DNA from 2 places in the Streptosporangium sp. NPDC000239 genome. Region 1 is predicted to be linked to the other one. Evidence: riboswitches for the same ligand, from Rfam matches in the RefSeq annotation. Region 1 holds a riboswitch; the other holds the start of a gene.
The links. A riboswitch is a leader RNA that binds a small molecule or an ion and turns the genes downstream of it on or off. The one in region 1 is predicted to bind glycine.
Positions count from the first base shown of each region.

Region 2: it holds a riboswitch for glycine, as region 1 does, so the genes downstream of both, gcvP (aminomethyl-transferring glycine dehydrogenase) here and gcvT (glycine cleavage system aminomethyltransferase GcvT) in region 1, are expected to answer to the same signal.

Region 1 covers NZ_JBEPEI010000002.1:126,077-133,536, reverse strand. The annotation lists gene ABT340_RS06125 (L-serine ammonia-lyase) at 1-910, opposite strand, end outside; gene gcvH (glycine cleavage system protein GcvH) at 996-1,385, opposite strand; gene gcvT (glycine cleavage system aminomethyltransferase GcvT) at 1,382-2,470, opposite strand; glycine riboswitch at 2,512-2,596, opposite strand; glycine riboswitch at 2,599-2,697, opposite strand; gene ABT340_RS06110 (hypothetical protein) at 2,837-3,589, shown strand; gene ABT340_RS06105 (TetR/AcrR family transcriptional regulator) at 3,701-4,306, shown strand; gene ABT340_RS06100 (alpha/beta fold hydrolase) at 4,303-5,142, shown strand; gene ABT340_RS06095 (maleylpyruvate isomerase family mycothiol-dependent enzyme) at 5,219-5,956, shown strand; gene ABT340_RS06090 (nickel/cobalt transporter) at 5,972-7,460, opposite strand, start outside.
Region 2 covers NZ_JBEPEI010000008.1:129,877-137,336, reverse strand. The annotation lists gene ABT340_RS21475 (double zinc ribbon and FHA domain-containing protein) at 1-351, shown strand, start outside; gene ftsR (transcriptional regulator FtsR) at 378-1,028, shown strand; gene ABT340_RS21465 (bifunctional nuclease family protein) at 1,108-1,578, shown strand; gene ABT340_RS21460 (MerR family transcriptional regulator) at 1,723-2,343, shown strand; glycine riboswitch at 2,358-2,449, shown strand; gene gcvP (aminomethyl-transferring glycine dehydrogenase) at 2,609-5,464, shown strand; gene ABT340_RS21450 (YfgM family protein) at 5,546-6,328, shown strand; gene ABT340_RS21445 (hypothetical protein) at 6,346-6,726, opposite strand; gene ABT340_RS21440 (alpha/beta hydrolase family protein) at 6,809-7,414, shown strand; gene ABT340_RS21435 (DUF5999 family protein) at 7,427-7,460, opposite strand, start outside.

The DNA.
Region 1 (7,460 bases):
AGTAGGTGAGCACGGCCGGGACGATGCCCGCCGCGCCGTTCGTCGGTGCCGTGACGACCCGCCCGCCCGCGGCGTTCTCCTCGTTCACCGCGAGGGCGAACAGCGAGACCCAGTCCATCGCGTGCAGCGGGTCCTTCTCCGCGGCCTCGCTCTGCAGCCTCCGGTGGAGCTGGTGGGCTCTGCGCCTGACCTTCAGGCCGCCGGGCAGCACGCCCTCCTTGGCGATGCCGCGCCCGACGCACTCGCTCATGACGCGCCACAGGTTCAGCAGCCGGTCGCGGATCTCCCGCTCGGACAGGCCGAAGGCCTTCTCGTTCTCCAGCATCAGCCCCGAGACGGAAAGACCCGTCTCCGTGCAGTGGCCGAGCAGTTCGGCCGCCGTGGTGAAGGGGTACGGCAGGACGGTGTCGTCCGGTTTGATGCGGTCGGCGCCGGTGGCGTTCTCGTCGACCACGAAGCCGCCGCCGACCGAGTAGTAGACCTTCTCCCGCAGGACGTCGCCGGTCTCCCCGAAGGCGGTGAACCGCATGCCGTTCGGGTGGTGCGGCAGGGAGATCTTGCGTTCGAAGACGAGATGCTCACCGACCACGAACGGGATCTCGCGGGAGCCGTACAACCGGATCGTTCCCGAGGCGCGCATGGCGGCCAGCCGTTCGTCGACGGTGTCGACGTCGACGAGTTCGGGTTTGTCGCCGGTCAGGCCGAGAAGGACGGCCTTGTCGCTGCCGTGGCCCTTGCCGGTCAGGCCGAGTGAGCCGTAGAGGATGACCTCGACCCGGGTGGTCTTGTCGAGCAGGCCGTCGTGGTCGAGCCCTCTGGCGAACCTGTGGGCGGCGGCCATCGGGCCGCCGGTGTGCGAGCTGGACGGGCCGATACCGATCTTGAAGAGGTCGAAGACGCTGATCGCCATTGATCTGCCCTGCCTTTGCGCTGTCCCGCGGTCGTGATCACGCGCGCCGGTGGACGCGCGTGATCACGACGCAAGATTAGATATTTCAGGATTCGCCCGAAGTGAGTGCCGTGTACTCCTCGGGGGACAGCAGGTCCTCCGGGTCACCCTCAAGCCGGACGCGGAACAGCCAGCCGTCGCCATAGGGGTCACTGTTGACCAGCGAGGGGTCGTCGACGACGGCCTCGTTGACCTCGACGACCTCACCGCCGACCGGCGCGAAGATGTCGCTCACCGACTTGGTCGACTCGACCTCGCCGACCGCCTCACCCGCGGTGAGCGAGGAACCGGCCTCGGGCAACTGGACGAAGACCACGTCACCGAGGGCGTTGGCGGCGTAGGCGGTGATGCCGACGGTCAGGGTCAGGCCGTCGTCTATGCCCGAGATCCACTCGTGCTCCTTGGTGTAGTGCAGCTCCTCGGGAATGTCACTCACTTTTTCCTCCTGTAGAAAGGCAGCTCAACGACCTCGACCGGCTCGTGACTGCCCCGGATGTCCACGGCCAGTCCAGCGGACGTTCCGTTGTCCACGTAGGCCATGGCGATCGGCCTGCCCAGGGTCTGGGAAGGCGCTCCGCTGGTCACCTCTCCGACGACGACGCCGTCGCCGGAGACCACCGGATACCCGTGGCGGGGCACCCTGCGGCCGGTCGCGATCAGTCCCACCAGGCGGCGGGCCGGGGGGACGTCCTTGAGCGGCTCAAGGGCGGCCCTGCCGACGAAGTCGCCTGGTTTGTCAAACCTCACCACACGGCCGAGCCCCGCGTCGAACGGGGTGAGATCAGCGGAGAGCTCGTTGCCGTACAGCGGCATCCCCGCCTCAAGACGGAGGGTGTCACGCGCCGAAAGCCCGGCGGGCAGCAGGCCGTACGGCTCGCCCGCCTTGGTGAGCGCGGCCCACAGCGGCTCGGCGTCGTCGGCGGCGACGAACAGCTCGAAGCCGTCCTCGCCGGTGTAGCCGGTGCGGGCGACGAGGGCGGAGAGCCCGGCGACGGTCGCGGGAAGGCCCGCGTAGTACTTCAGGCCGTCGAGGTCGGCGTCGGTGAGCCCGCCCAGGATCTCGCGGGAGCGCGGCCCCTGTACCGCGACCAGCGCGTACTGCTCGGAGCGGTCCTCGACCGCGGCCTCGAAGGCCCCGGCGCGCTCGGTCAGCTCGGCGGCGACCCGGGGGTAGTTGGAGGCGTTGGCGACGACCATGAACTCCTGGTCGGCCAGGCGGTAGACGATCAGGTCGTCGAGCACGCCGCCCTGGGGATCGACGATCATCGTGTAGCGGGCGCGTCCCGGCTCAAGGGCGGAGATGTGACCGACGAGCGCGTAGTCGAGGGCCTCGCCTGCCTGCGGGCCCGTCACGAAGATCTCTCCCATGTGGGAGAGGTCGAACAGGCCGGCCGCCTGGCGGACCGCGTTGTGCTCGGCGGACTCGCTTCCGTAGCGCAGCGGCATCAGCCAGCCCGCGAAGTCGGTCAGCGTCGCGCCGAGGGCCTCGTGAACACCGCGCAGCGGCGTGGGTCGGGACATGTTCGCACCTCAGACAGGGGTCGGATGAGAAGCATCCTCCCCCTCTGTCATGGATGCCTGAGAGCTTCGCCCGATTTTTGCCGGACTTTCACCTTCGGCGAGGCCGTACGGCCTGCTTTCCAGAGGCACCTACCCACGCGGTCCTTTGCCTTGAGAGGTTTGCGGGGAGGGCTTGCTCCTTCAGGGGTCCTGGCCTGGATGTCAGGACGCTCTCCCGCGCGGGCTCGTCGGTGTCCCGGCCAGCCTAACCGTAGGCGAGGGCCGAGCGAAATCCCCGGGTCGGGACAGAGTGTCCGGTTAGGCGTGATCATGACGGCTCTCGCATAACCTGAAGGTGCAGTGGGGGATTTGTTCCAACATCGAATCGTGGAAACAGGACGGCTACCGCTCTTCTGTTTCTTCGTCGCGCTGATCGTCGCCTTCGTCTTCACCCGCATCAACGTCCGGCTCATCCGCGCCAAGATCGGCTGGTTCGGCAACGTCAGCGTCGGCGACATGCACATCCACCATGTGGTGTTCGGCGTGGTGCTGACGATGCTCGGCGGGGTCTCCGGCCTGCTCGTCTCCGGCGTTTCCCAGGGGTGGTACGCCCTGACCGCGGCCGTCTTCGGGGTGGGCGCCGCCCTCATCCTGGACGAGTTCGCGCTGATCCTGCACCTGCACGACGTCTACTGGGAGGAGGAGGGCCGCACGTCGGTCGACGCGGTGTTCATCGCGATCGCCGTCACCGGTCTGCTCCTGCTCGGCCTGCGCCCGCTGGGCTGGGAGCGGCCGGACGGCACGCCGCAGGGGACGTGGCTGGCGGTCGGCTTCCTCGTGCTCAATCTCATGCTCGCCGTGGTCACCCTGCTGAAGGGGAAGATCTGGACGGGCATGGTCGGTCTGTTCGTCCCGCTGCTGCTGATCGTCGGGGCGCTGCGGCTGGCCCGGCCCGGCTCCCCCTGGGCCCACTGGTTCTTCGCCCCGGGCTCCCGAAGGCCGAGGCCCTGGAAACTGGCCAGGGCGCAGCGCCGTGAGGAGCGCTGGCGTCGCCCGGCCATCAAGGTCAAGATCGCCTTCCAGGAGTTCGTCTCCGGCCGTCACGACCTGCCCTCCTCCCGCCTGCGGCCACGCCGCTGACCTCGGTGAACCGCCGTGCCGTACTGTCGCGCGCCCGGTGAAACTAATCTCATTAGACAGAAGCTAATGGGATTAGTTACAGTCTAGGGGTTCTAGGAGAGAGGGGCGCGTATGGCGCGGGCCGGGTTGACGACGGATCGGGTGACGCTCGCCGGTGCCGAACTGGCCGACGAGGTCGGGTTCGACCGGCTGACCATGTCGGCGGTGGCACGACGGCTCGGGGTGAAGGACGCCAGCCTCTACGCGCACGTTCGCGGCCTTGAGGACCTGCGCGGCCGGATCGCCCTGCTGGCGGCCGACGAGAAGAGCGTCCGCATCGCGGAGGCCACCGCGGGGCTGGCGGGCAGGGACGCGCTGGTCGCGTACGCGACCGCCTACCGGGACTACGCCCGCGAACACCCGGGCCGCTACATGGCGACGCAGATCCCCACGGAGATCGACCCCGAGCTCCTGGCCGCGGCGCGCGGGCCGCGGCGCGCGATCGAGCTGACCTACGGCATGTTGCGCGCCTACGCCCTCGGGGAGCCCGACCTGACCGACGCGGTACGGCTGCTGCGCAGCATGCTGCACGGCTTCATCAGCCTTGAGGCGGCGGGCGGGTTCGCGCACTCGCGCCCGGCCGAGGAGTCGTGGTCACGCTGCCTCGACGCCCTGCACACCCTCCTGGAGCGCTGGCCCGCCGATCACGAACCACACGGTGAAGGAGACAGGACATGACCGAGACGACCACCGGACGCCTGCGTGTGGACGGCGCCGAGCTGTACTACGAGGTGCGGGGGCGCGGGCCGCTCCTGCTGCTGATCCCCGGCGGCACCGGCGGCGCCGCCTCCTTCGAGGAGATCGTCGACGACCTGGCCGCCGACCGCACGGTCGTCACCTACGATCCGCGCGGCCTGTCCAACAGCCCGCTGGACGACCCGGCGGCGCCTCAGCGGGTGGAACAGCACGCCGAGGACGCCCTCGGGCTGATCGACCTGCTGTCCCCCGGGGAGCCCGTAAGCGTGGCGGGCTGCAGCTCGGGGGCGATCGTCGCGATGCGCCTGCTCACCGCCCACCCCGGGCGGATCGCACGTGTCGTGGCGCACGAGCCGCCGCTGGCCGAGGTGCTGCCGGACGCCGCCGAGCACCGCGTGATGCTCGCCCGTGTCCGGGAGGCCTTCGACCGGGAGGGGCCGATGGCCGCGGCGACCGTGCTCGCGGCCGGTCTCAGGCGCCCGGGGGAGAGCGCCGGCGCGCGGCCCGCCGCCGAGCTGTCCCCCAGGGCGGCCGCGCGCGTCGAACGGTCGATGGCCGACGCCCCCTACTTCATCGGGCGTGTCATCCCGAGCTTCATGGCCCACGTCCCGGACGTGGACCGGCTGCGGGCCCTGTCGGACCGGCTCGTGCTCGCGGCCGGGGCGGACTCCCACGGCGAACTGCCCTACCGTCCCGCGGCCCTCCTGGCAGAGCGGTTCGGCACGGAGCTGGTCCACTTCCCCGGCGGGCACACGGGGCTCAGCACCCACCCCGCCGAGTTCGGGAAGCTGCTTCGCGAGGTGCTCGACGCCCGGTGACACCGGGGCGCGGCGTCCACCGGCCGAGCGGAAAACAGGGAGAGGACCGTCGGGGCCGTACGGCATGATGCCGCCCATGGATCACACTCGCTATCTCGACCTGATCCGCGCCGACGGTGATCTCCTGCTCGCGGCCGCGGAGCGGGGGCTGGACGCCCGGGTGCCGTCGTGCCCCGGCTGGACCGGCCGTGACCTGCTCCACCACGTCGGAGGGGTCTACGACCACAAGGTCCTGTGCATGCGGCTCGGGCGTGACCCGCAGAAGGCCGAGCGGGCGCCGCTGCCCGGCGACGCCGCGCTCAGGGACTGGTTCCTCTCCCAGCGTGAGACGCTGCTCGACCAGCTCGTCATGCGCGGGCCGGGCGCGCCCTCCCACACCTGGTTCCCGCCGGACCGGACGGTCGGCTTCTGGTACCGCAGGATGGCCCACGAGACGGTCGTCCACCGGATCGACGCCGAGTTGATCGACGGGGGGCCGACCCCGGTCGACCCCGAGCCGGCGGCCGACGGCGTCGACGAGCTGCTCGGTTTCATCACCCACGACTTCGGCGGCAGGCCCGAACGGGAGCAGGGCGTCGGCCGTACGGTCGTGCTGGGCTGCGGGGACCGGGAGTGGGCGCTGACGCTGCGCGCGGACCGCGCGGTGTGGGCGAAGGAGGGGGCGACGCCGGACGCGCGGATCGACGGCGAGCCGGAGGACCTCCTGCTCCACCTGTGGAACCGGCGCGGGGCGGGCGGCAACTCCCTCAGGAGCTCCGGTGACGTGGACGCGCTCGCCGGGCTGTGGGCGCGCCTGCAGGAGGAGACCCAGTAGGCGGTCCGGGGTCGTTCACGCGGCGCCGATGAGGCTCCGCACGGTCAGGCCGAGACCGAGCAGCATGACGGCCACGGCGGTGCCGATCGGCAGGAGCGAGGACAGGCGGCTCGCCACGCCGTTTCCCCCGGCCGCCAGGCGGCCGAGACGCCCGGCGAGTTTGACCAGCAGCAGCCCGGTGAGGGTGAGCGTGCCCGCCATGCCGAGGCCGTACGCCAGGATCAGCGCGATCCCGAACCATGTGCGGCCGAGGCCGATCGCGCCCAGCAGGACGACGAGCGCCGAGGGGCTGGGCACCAGCCCTCCGGCCACGCCCAGGCCGACCAGCCCGCGCCGGGAGCGGGGCGTCGGCTCGCGGGGGAGGTCCTCCTCGGCCCGCCGTTCGAGGACGGCGACCGGCGCGTACCCGTGGGCCGCGCCGCCGGGGACCTCCCGGACGGGGGAACGCCGGGGAACGAGGGGAGCACGGCCGTGGGTGTGGCCGTGACCGTGGGCGGGGGCCTCGCCGGTGCGGTGGGCATGCCAGGCGGAGCGCAGCAGCCCGGCCCCGACCAGGGTGATCAGCAGACCGCTGACCAGGCCGAGCCAGGCGAGCACCGCCTCGCCGGTGAGCGCGGACAGGACGGTCAGCAGCAGACCGGCCACCAGGACGCCGACGGTGTGGGTCACGGTGACGGTCGCGCCGACGATCAGCGCGTCACGCGGGCGTCCCCATCTGCCCGCCAGGTAGGCGGCCATGATGGTCTTGCCGTGTCCCGGGATGAGGGCGTGCCCGGCGCCCAGCGCGACGGCCATGAGCACCGAGAGCAGCACGAGCGGCGCGGTCGGCGAGTCGGTGCCGACCAGGCCGGTGAAGGTGTGGTCGAGCCAGGCCGTCACACCGCCGAGCGGACCGCCGGACAGCCCGGACAGGTCGGACGGCTCGGGCGTCGGGGACGGCACGGCCGCCGAGGGACCTGTCTCCGGGGTGACGCTCAGCCGCGCGGTCCGCTGGTCGAGCGGGGCGGCCAGCAGGTCGTCCGGGTAGGACCGCAGCCGTCCGCTGACACTCGTCCCGGGAACGGAGGACCGGCTCAGGCGCAGACCGCCGGAGGCGACCGCGGTGATCTCCCGCCAGCCGGTCCGGTCGGGCAGGTAGTCGTCGCTGAAGTCGACCGTCCCCCGGGCGCGGACGTCGGCGGTCAGGTCGCACGTCAGGCGGCTGGTCCGCAGGCCGCCCTGCCCCCGGGCGTACCGCAGGCCGCTCCCGGCGACACGCCAGGCGACGGGGGAGCCGTTGACGGTCAGCCGCTGTGCCCCGGCGAGCGCGGCGCAGCGGGCGGCGCCGTAGGCCGCCAGTTCGGCGGCGGAGACCCTGCCCGAGCCGTCGGTGTCCATCTCGGTCACGGCCTGGAGGGTGGGCAGCTCGGCGCTGTCGACGACCGCCGTGTTCTCGATCCGGTCGGGGGTGATCCGCAGGCCGTCGTAGTGGTTGACGGTGAGGTCTCCCAGCGGATGCGCGGCG
Region 2 (7,460 bases), on a different contig from region 1:
ACGCTTCTCGCCGAGCGGCAGGCCGTCGAGCAACTGCCTCCGGGCGCCGCGCTGCTCGTCGCCATGCGTGGTCCCAACGCGGGCAGCCGCTTCCTGCTGGACAGCGACCTGACCACGGTCGGCCGTCACCCCGAGAGTGACATCTTCCTGGACGACATCACCGTCTCGCGGCGTCACGTCGAGTTCTACCGGCGCGGCGGAGGGGTGTTCACCGTCCGTGACGTCGGCAGCCTCAACGGCACCTACGTCAACCGCGAGCGGATCGAGGAGGTCCCGCTCTACGGCGGCGACGAGGTGCAGATCGGCAAGTTCCGCCTGGTCTTCCTCACCCGTGGCGCCGCTGGAGGATGATGAGCTCCCAGGCGGCTCGTTCGCACATGAGCATCGGGGAGGTGCTCGCCCTGTTGCAGGGCGAGTTCCCCGACGTCAGCATCTCCAAGATCCGTTTCCTGGAGGGCGAGGGGTTGATCGAGCCGGAGCGCAGTCCCTCCGGCTACCGGAAGTTCAGTTACGCCGACGTCGAGCGGCTGCGTTACATCCTCGGCGAGCAGCGCGACCGTTACCTGCCGCTGCGTGTGATCAAGGACCGGCTCGAGGCCGCGGACCGCGAGGACCGGCCGGTCACCCCTCCGCGGGCCCTTCCCGGCGAGGCGCCGCCGGAGGTTCGTCTCACCCGCAAGGAACTGCTCGCCGCCGCCGAGCTCGACGAGGAGACCCTCACCGAGCTTGAGGACTTCGGCCTGCTCGCCGCGGTCGCCCGCCACTACGACGCCGAGGCGCTGGCCGTGGCCCGCAGCGTGGGGGCACTGGCCGCCTTCGGGCTCAGGGCACGCCACCTGCGGGTCGTCAAGGCCGCGGCCGAGCGGGAGGCCACCCTCGTCGAACAGGCCATCGCGCCGTTGCTTCGCCGCCGAGGCCCGGGGGCCATCGACCGGGCCGACGAGACCGCCAAGGAGATTTCTGGTCTTCTGCTGGAATTGCACGCCTCGCTCCTGCGTTCCGCCGTGCGTGGGGGCTTGGGCCGGTGAGAACCTGACCAGGCACTCGTCCCCTCACGAGTGTTACGTTGAACAAACCGGTCATAATCCAGCGAAGACGGAGCAGCCCGTGTTGCAGATGGAGGTCGTGGGCGTTCGGGTTGAGATGCCCTCAAACCAGCCTATTGTCCTGCTGAAGGAGGCACATGGGGAGCGGTACCTGCCGATCTGGATCGGCATGACCGAGGCGACGGCGATCGCGATGGCCCAGGCCGAAGAGCCGCCACCCCGGCCACTCACCCATGACCTCTTCCGCGACGTGCTCGACGCGCTCGGCGTCCGGCTGAGCACCGTGAACATCGTCGCACTCCGTGATGGGATCTTCTTCGCCGATCTCGTGTTCTCCAACGGGGTCGAGGTGAGCGCCCGTCCTTCGGACTCCATAGCCCTGGCGTTGCGTACGGGAGCCCGTATCTTCGCCAGTGAGGACATCGTCAGGGAGGCGGGGGTGATCATTCCCGACGACCAGGAGGACGAGGTGGAGAAGTTCAGGGAGTTCCTTGACACGATCACGCCCGAGGACTTCGGTCGCGCGGGGTAGGTATTTCGGTGCATTTACGCTTCACGACGCGCCGGGGAGGGTCGTTGACTGATCTTGGCCCCAGTCCTACGGTGCAAGTGAAACCCGCGGCTGTGCGCAAACCCCCAGATCAGGCCGCGGGATGAGAGAAAGCCGGAGGTCCGCGTGGCGGTCAGCAGCGGCGAGGGTAGAAACGCCGACCAGGATGACCCGGAACGGCGCGGGGAGGCACGTCAGCGTGCGGGCGAAGAGGGCCTGCTGTTCGACGGGCAGCCGGTGAAACTGCCCGCCGACATCGGATACCGCGGTCCCACCGCCTGTGCCGCGGCCGACATCACCTATCGGCAGCTGGACTACTGGGCGCGCACCGGTCTGGTCGAGCCCACGGTCAGGGCCGCTCACGGTTCGGGTTCCCAGCGCCTGTACGGCTTCCGCGACATCCTGGTGCTCAAGGTCGTCAAACGGCTGCTCGACACGGGTGTGTCCCTCCAGCAGATCCGCATCGCCGTCCAGCACCTGCGCGACCGCGGCGTCAACGACCTGGCCCAGATCACCCTCATGAGCGACGGGGTGAGCGTGTACGAGTGCACCTCACCCGACGAGGTCATCGACCTGCTCCAGGGAGGGCAGGGTGTCTTCGGCATAGCCCTCGGCCGCGTCTGGCAGGAGGTGGAGGGCTCCCTGGCCGACCTGCCCGGAGAGCGCGCGGAGTCCGGCCAGAGCCCTTTAGGCGATCACCACGCGGATGAGCTGGCCCGTCGTCGCCGGGCTCGCCGCACCGGGTAAGGTTGTCTCGCTGCTGACTCTGCGCGGGAGAGACCCCGGCATGATCGGGGCGCCGAAGGAGCAACCTCCCCGGAATCTCTCAGGCACCCGGTACCGCGTGGGCGAGGCGACTCTGGAAAGCAGGCACGCCCGCCAGGCGCGTCTCACCGACGGGGAAAGCCTTCCACGCACCGGAAGGTGAAACTCTCAGGTCGCGATGACAGAGGGGGAGATCCGGCATACGCCCGCGCCCAGCGCCGGTCTCCAACGTCTCGGGAGGCTTCCCATGACCGACCTGTCACCGCTCAGCGAGCTGACCCCCCCGCCGTTCGCCACCCGTCACATCGGGCCCGCGGACGCCGACCAGACCCGCATGCTCGAGGCGGTCGGATTCGCCTCGACCGCCGACCTGGTCGCGGTGGCCGTCCCCGAGGCCATCAGGGCGAAGGACAGGCTCAACCTCCCGCCCGCCGCGAGCGAGACGGAGGCCATCGCCGAGCTGCGCGCCCTCGCCGGGCGTAACACCGTGCTCACCTCGATGATCGGCCTGGGCTACCACGACACGATCACCCCGGCGGTCATCCGCCGCAACCTCCTGGAGAACCCCGGCTGGTACACCGCCTACACGCCCTACCAGCCCGAGATCTCCCAGGGGCGCCTTGAGGCCCTGCTCAACTTCCAGACGGTCGTCTCCGACCTGACCGGTCTCGACGTGGCGGGCGCCTCCCTGCTGGACGAGGCCACCGCCGCCGCCGAGGCGATGACGCTGGCCCGCAGGGCGGTGCGCGGCTCCTCGAACGTGTTCGTCGTCGACGCCGGCTCGCTGCCGCAGACCAAGGCCGTGCTGCGCACCAGGGCCGAGCCGCTCGGCATCGAGCTGGTCGAGAGCGACTTCACCGAGGCCCTTCCCGACTGTTTCGGCGTGCTCGTGCAGTACCCCGGGGCCGACGGCGAGATCAGGGACTTCCGCGCCGTCGCCGAGGCCGCCCACGCGCGCGGCGCCCAGGTGGTGGCCGCCGCCGACCTGCTGGCCCTGACCCTGCTGGCCGCCCCCGGCGAGCTCGGCGCCGACATCGCGATCGGCTCCTCGCAGCGCTTCGGCGTCCCGCTGGGCTTCGGCGGCCCGCACGCCGCCTACATGGCCGTCCGCGACGGCCTGCAGCGGCAGATGCCCGGCCGCCTGGTCGGCGTCTCCCAGGCCGCCGACGGCCGCCCCGCCTACCGCCTGGCGCTGCAGACCCGTGAGCAGCACATCCGCAGGGAGAAGGCGACCAGCAACATCTGCACCGCGCAGGTGCTGCTCGCGGTCATCGCGGGCATGTACGCCGTCTACCACGGCCCCGAGGGCCTTCGCAGGATCGCCAGGCGCGTCCACCGGCACGCCGTCGTGCTGGCCGCGGGCCTGCGCCACGGAGGCGTCGAGGTCGTCCACGACGCCTTCTTCGACACCGTGCTCGCCCGGGTGCCCGGCCGCGCCGCCCGGATCGTGGCCGCGGCCCGCGACAACGGCGTCAACCTGCGCCTGGTCGACGCCGACCACGTCGGTGTCACCTGCGACGAGCGGACCGAGCAGCTCCACCTGGAGCAGGTCCTGGCCGCCTTCGAGGTCAGCGGCGCCGTACTGACCGACCTGGACGCCGCGGCGCACGACGCGCTGCCCGAGGGGCTGGCGCGCACCGGCGACTACCTGACCCACCCGGTCTTCCACAGCCACAGGTCGGAGACGGCCATGCTGCGCTACCTGCGCAGGCTCCAGGACAAGGACGTCGCGCTCGACCGGTCGATGATCCCCCTCGGCTCGTGCACCATGAAGCTCAACGCGACCACCGAGATGGAGCCGATCACCTGGCCCGAGTTCGCCGGGCTGCACCCCTACGCCCCCGCGGAGCAGGCCGAGGGCTACACGGAGCTGGTGCGGGAGCTTGAGGGCTGGCTGGCCGAGGTCACCGGCTACGACGCGGTCTCCATCCAGCCGAACGCGGGCTCCCAGGGTGAGTTCGCCGGGCTGCTGGCGATCCGCGCCTACCACCACGCCCGCGGCGAGGCCCATCGCGACGTCTGCCTGATCCCCTCCTCCGCGCACGGCACCAACGCCGCCAGCGCGGTCATGGCCGGTATGCGGGTCGTCGTGGTCGCCTGCGACGACAACGGCAACGTGGACCTCGCCGACCTCGACGCCAAGCTCGGCAAGCACCGCGACCGGCTCGCCGCGATCATGGTGACCTACCCCTCGACGCACGGCGTCTACGAGGAGACCATCACCCAGATCTGCGAGCGGGTGCACGAGGCGGGCGGCCAGGTCTACGTCGACGGCGCCAACCTCAACGCCCTGGTCGGCCTGGCCAAGCCGGGCGAGTTCGGGGCGGACGTCTCCCACCTGAACCTGCACAAGACCTTCTGCATCCCGCACGGCGGCGGCGGCCCCGGCGTCGGCCCCGTCGCGGTCCGCGCCCACCTCGCCGGCTACCTGCCCGGTCACCCGCTGCGCGACGACTCGCCGGTCGGTCCCGTCTCCGCCGCGCCGTACGGTTCGGCGGGCATCCTGCCCATCTCCTGGGCCTACGTCAGGATGATGGGCGCAGACGGGCTCAAGGCGGCCACCGAGCAGGCCATCCTGTCGGCCAACTACCTGGCCCGCAGGCTCGCCCCGTACTACCCCGTCCTCTACACCGGCCGGGGCGGCCTGGTCGCCCACGAGTGCATCGTGGACCTGCGCCAGATCACCAAGGAGACCGGTGTGACCGTGGACGACGTGGCCAAGCGCCTGGTCGACTACGGCTTCCACGCTCCCACCATGTCCTTCCCGGTGGCCGGTACGCTGATGATCGAGCCGACCGAGAGCGAGGACCTGGCCGAGCTCGACCGGTTCTGCGAGGCGATGATCGCGATCAGGGGGGAGATCGAGAAGGTCGCCTCCGGCGCCTACGACAAGACCGACAACCCGCTGCGCAACGCCCCGCACACGGCCGCCTGCCTGCTGGCCGACGACTGGGAGCACGCCTACTCGCGGGCCGAGGCGGCCTACCCGCTGCCGTCGGTGCGCGAGGCCAAGTACTGGTCGCCGGTCCGCCGGATCGACCAGGCGTACGGCGACCGCAATCTGGTGTGCGCCTGCCCTCCGCTTGAGGCCTACGAGGACTGATTCGCACCGTTAAGATCCACCTCGTGGACAGGGCTCCGGGCCACCGGGCCCGGGGCGATTCCTTACCCGGAGGGACCCTGCATGCCAGAGGTGGACACCCGACCGCTGGAGACCGCGCGGCAGCTGGCCGAGGACGGTGACCTGGACGGCGCCGCGGTGATTCTCGCGGAGCTGGCCGCGGACCCCGAGGGGCCCGACCGCGCGCAGGCGGCGGTCGGGCTGGCGGTGGTGCTCGAGGAGCGGGGGGACGCGGCCGACGCCAGGGCGGCGGCCCGTGCCGCGCTGGCCACCGGCCATCCCGAGTTCGCCGGGCAGGCCGCCTGCCTGCTCGCCAGGAGCTTCGAGCGCGACGACCTGCCCGACCAGGCGCGGGCGGCCTGGCAGGCCGCGCTGGGCACCGGGAACGCCGCCTGCGCTCCGCTGGCGCACATGGGCCTGGCCAGGCTCGCCGTGGGCCCCGTGGAGGCGGAGGAGGCCCTGAGGGCCGCGCTGGCGACCGGAGAGCCGGAGATCTCCTCCCTCGCCGCCCAGCGGCTGGCCGAGATCCTCCTTGAGGAGGGGGAGGCGGCCGAGGCGGCGGGAGTGCTCGTCGAGGCGCTGTCCGTGCCGGACGTCGTGGAGACGGCGAGGCTGCGGGTGCTGCTCGGCATCGCCCATCTCGAACTGGCCTGCGCCGAGCTCACCGGGGCGGTGGAGGAGGGCGGCGACACCGAGACCGGGGCGCTGGCCATCGAGCTGCTGGCCCGTACGCTGCCGCTCAGAGGGCGTGACGAGGACGCCGAGCGGGTGTGGCGTTACGGCCTGGACAGCGCGGACGAGGAACTGGCCGAGGAGGTCAGGCTGCGACGCAACCGGGACGCCTGAGTCTCCGGCCCCGCTCTTCAGTCGCGGTGGCGCAGCCCGCCGAGGGCGTGGGCGATGTTGATCACCACGATGCCGCCCCAGGCGACCAGGATCCCCACGGTCCCGCCCTCGGCGGCGACGGCGGTCAGCGGGATGGCCAGCCCCAGCGAGCCGAGCGCGATCGGGACGGTGCCGTTCCCCTTGCGCCGCGGCGCGGGGGGAGGACCCTGGGGGTGCGGATAATGCTGCTGGGGGTGATAACCCGTGGCCTGCAGCTCCGCCCGCACCCTGGCGGCGATCGTCGAGTCGAGGCGTTCGACGAAGGACTCGACGAGCGCGGCCTCGTACTCGGGGCCGAGGTCACGGCGGGCCCCGATGGTCGCCCGTACGTCCTGTCGGATATCGTGATGATCCTGCACCCTGAGATTGTCCGCCCTGCCGCAGGCCCGGACATCAGCCGTTAGGACTAGATCGGTGTCCATCCGGAGTACTGCCTCGTCCGTGGAGATCGGCACCGTTCACGGCCCGGCCGTGGCCGAGATCGACGAGGTGGCCGATCCACGTTTCCTGCTGGTGCTCACCCACGGCTCGGCCGGGGGAGTGGACGCACCCGACCTGCTGGCCGTACGGGACGCGGTGACGCCGATCGGCGGAGTGGTCGCCCGGGTGCTCCAGCCGTTCAGGATGCGAGGGGCCAGGGCTCCCGGATCGGCGGCCAGGCAGGACGAGGCCTGGCTGGAACTGGTCGCCGGGCTTCGCGGGCTCCGGCCCGGTCTGCCGCTGGTGCAGGGCGGGCGGAGCAACGGGGCCAGGGTCGCCTGCCGTACGGCCTCGCAGGCGGGGGCGACGGCGGTGGTCGCGCTGGCCTTCCCCCTGCATCCTCCCGGTAAGCCGGAGAGGTCGCGCGCGCAGGAACTGCGCGCGGCGGGGGTCGACGTGCTGGCGGTCAGCGGTGACCGTGACCCGTTTGGGGTCCCCGAGGCGGCGGACACCTCGCGCCTGGTGGTGCTGCCCGGTGAGGGGCACGATCTCAAAAGGCATCCCGGCAGGGTGGGCGAGGTGGTCGCGCACTGGCTCGGCGCGAGGATGCGCGCCGCCGCGGAGTGATCGGTCAGGCGATCAGGCGACGCCGGCCAGGGGCCGGTGCGGCTCG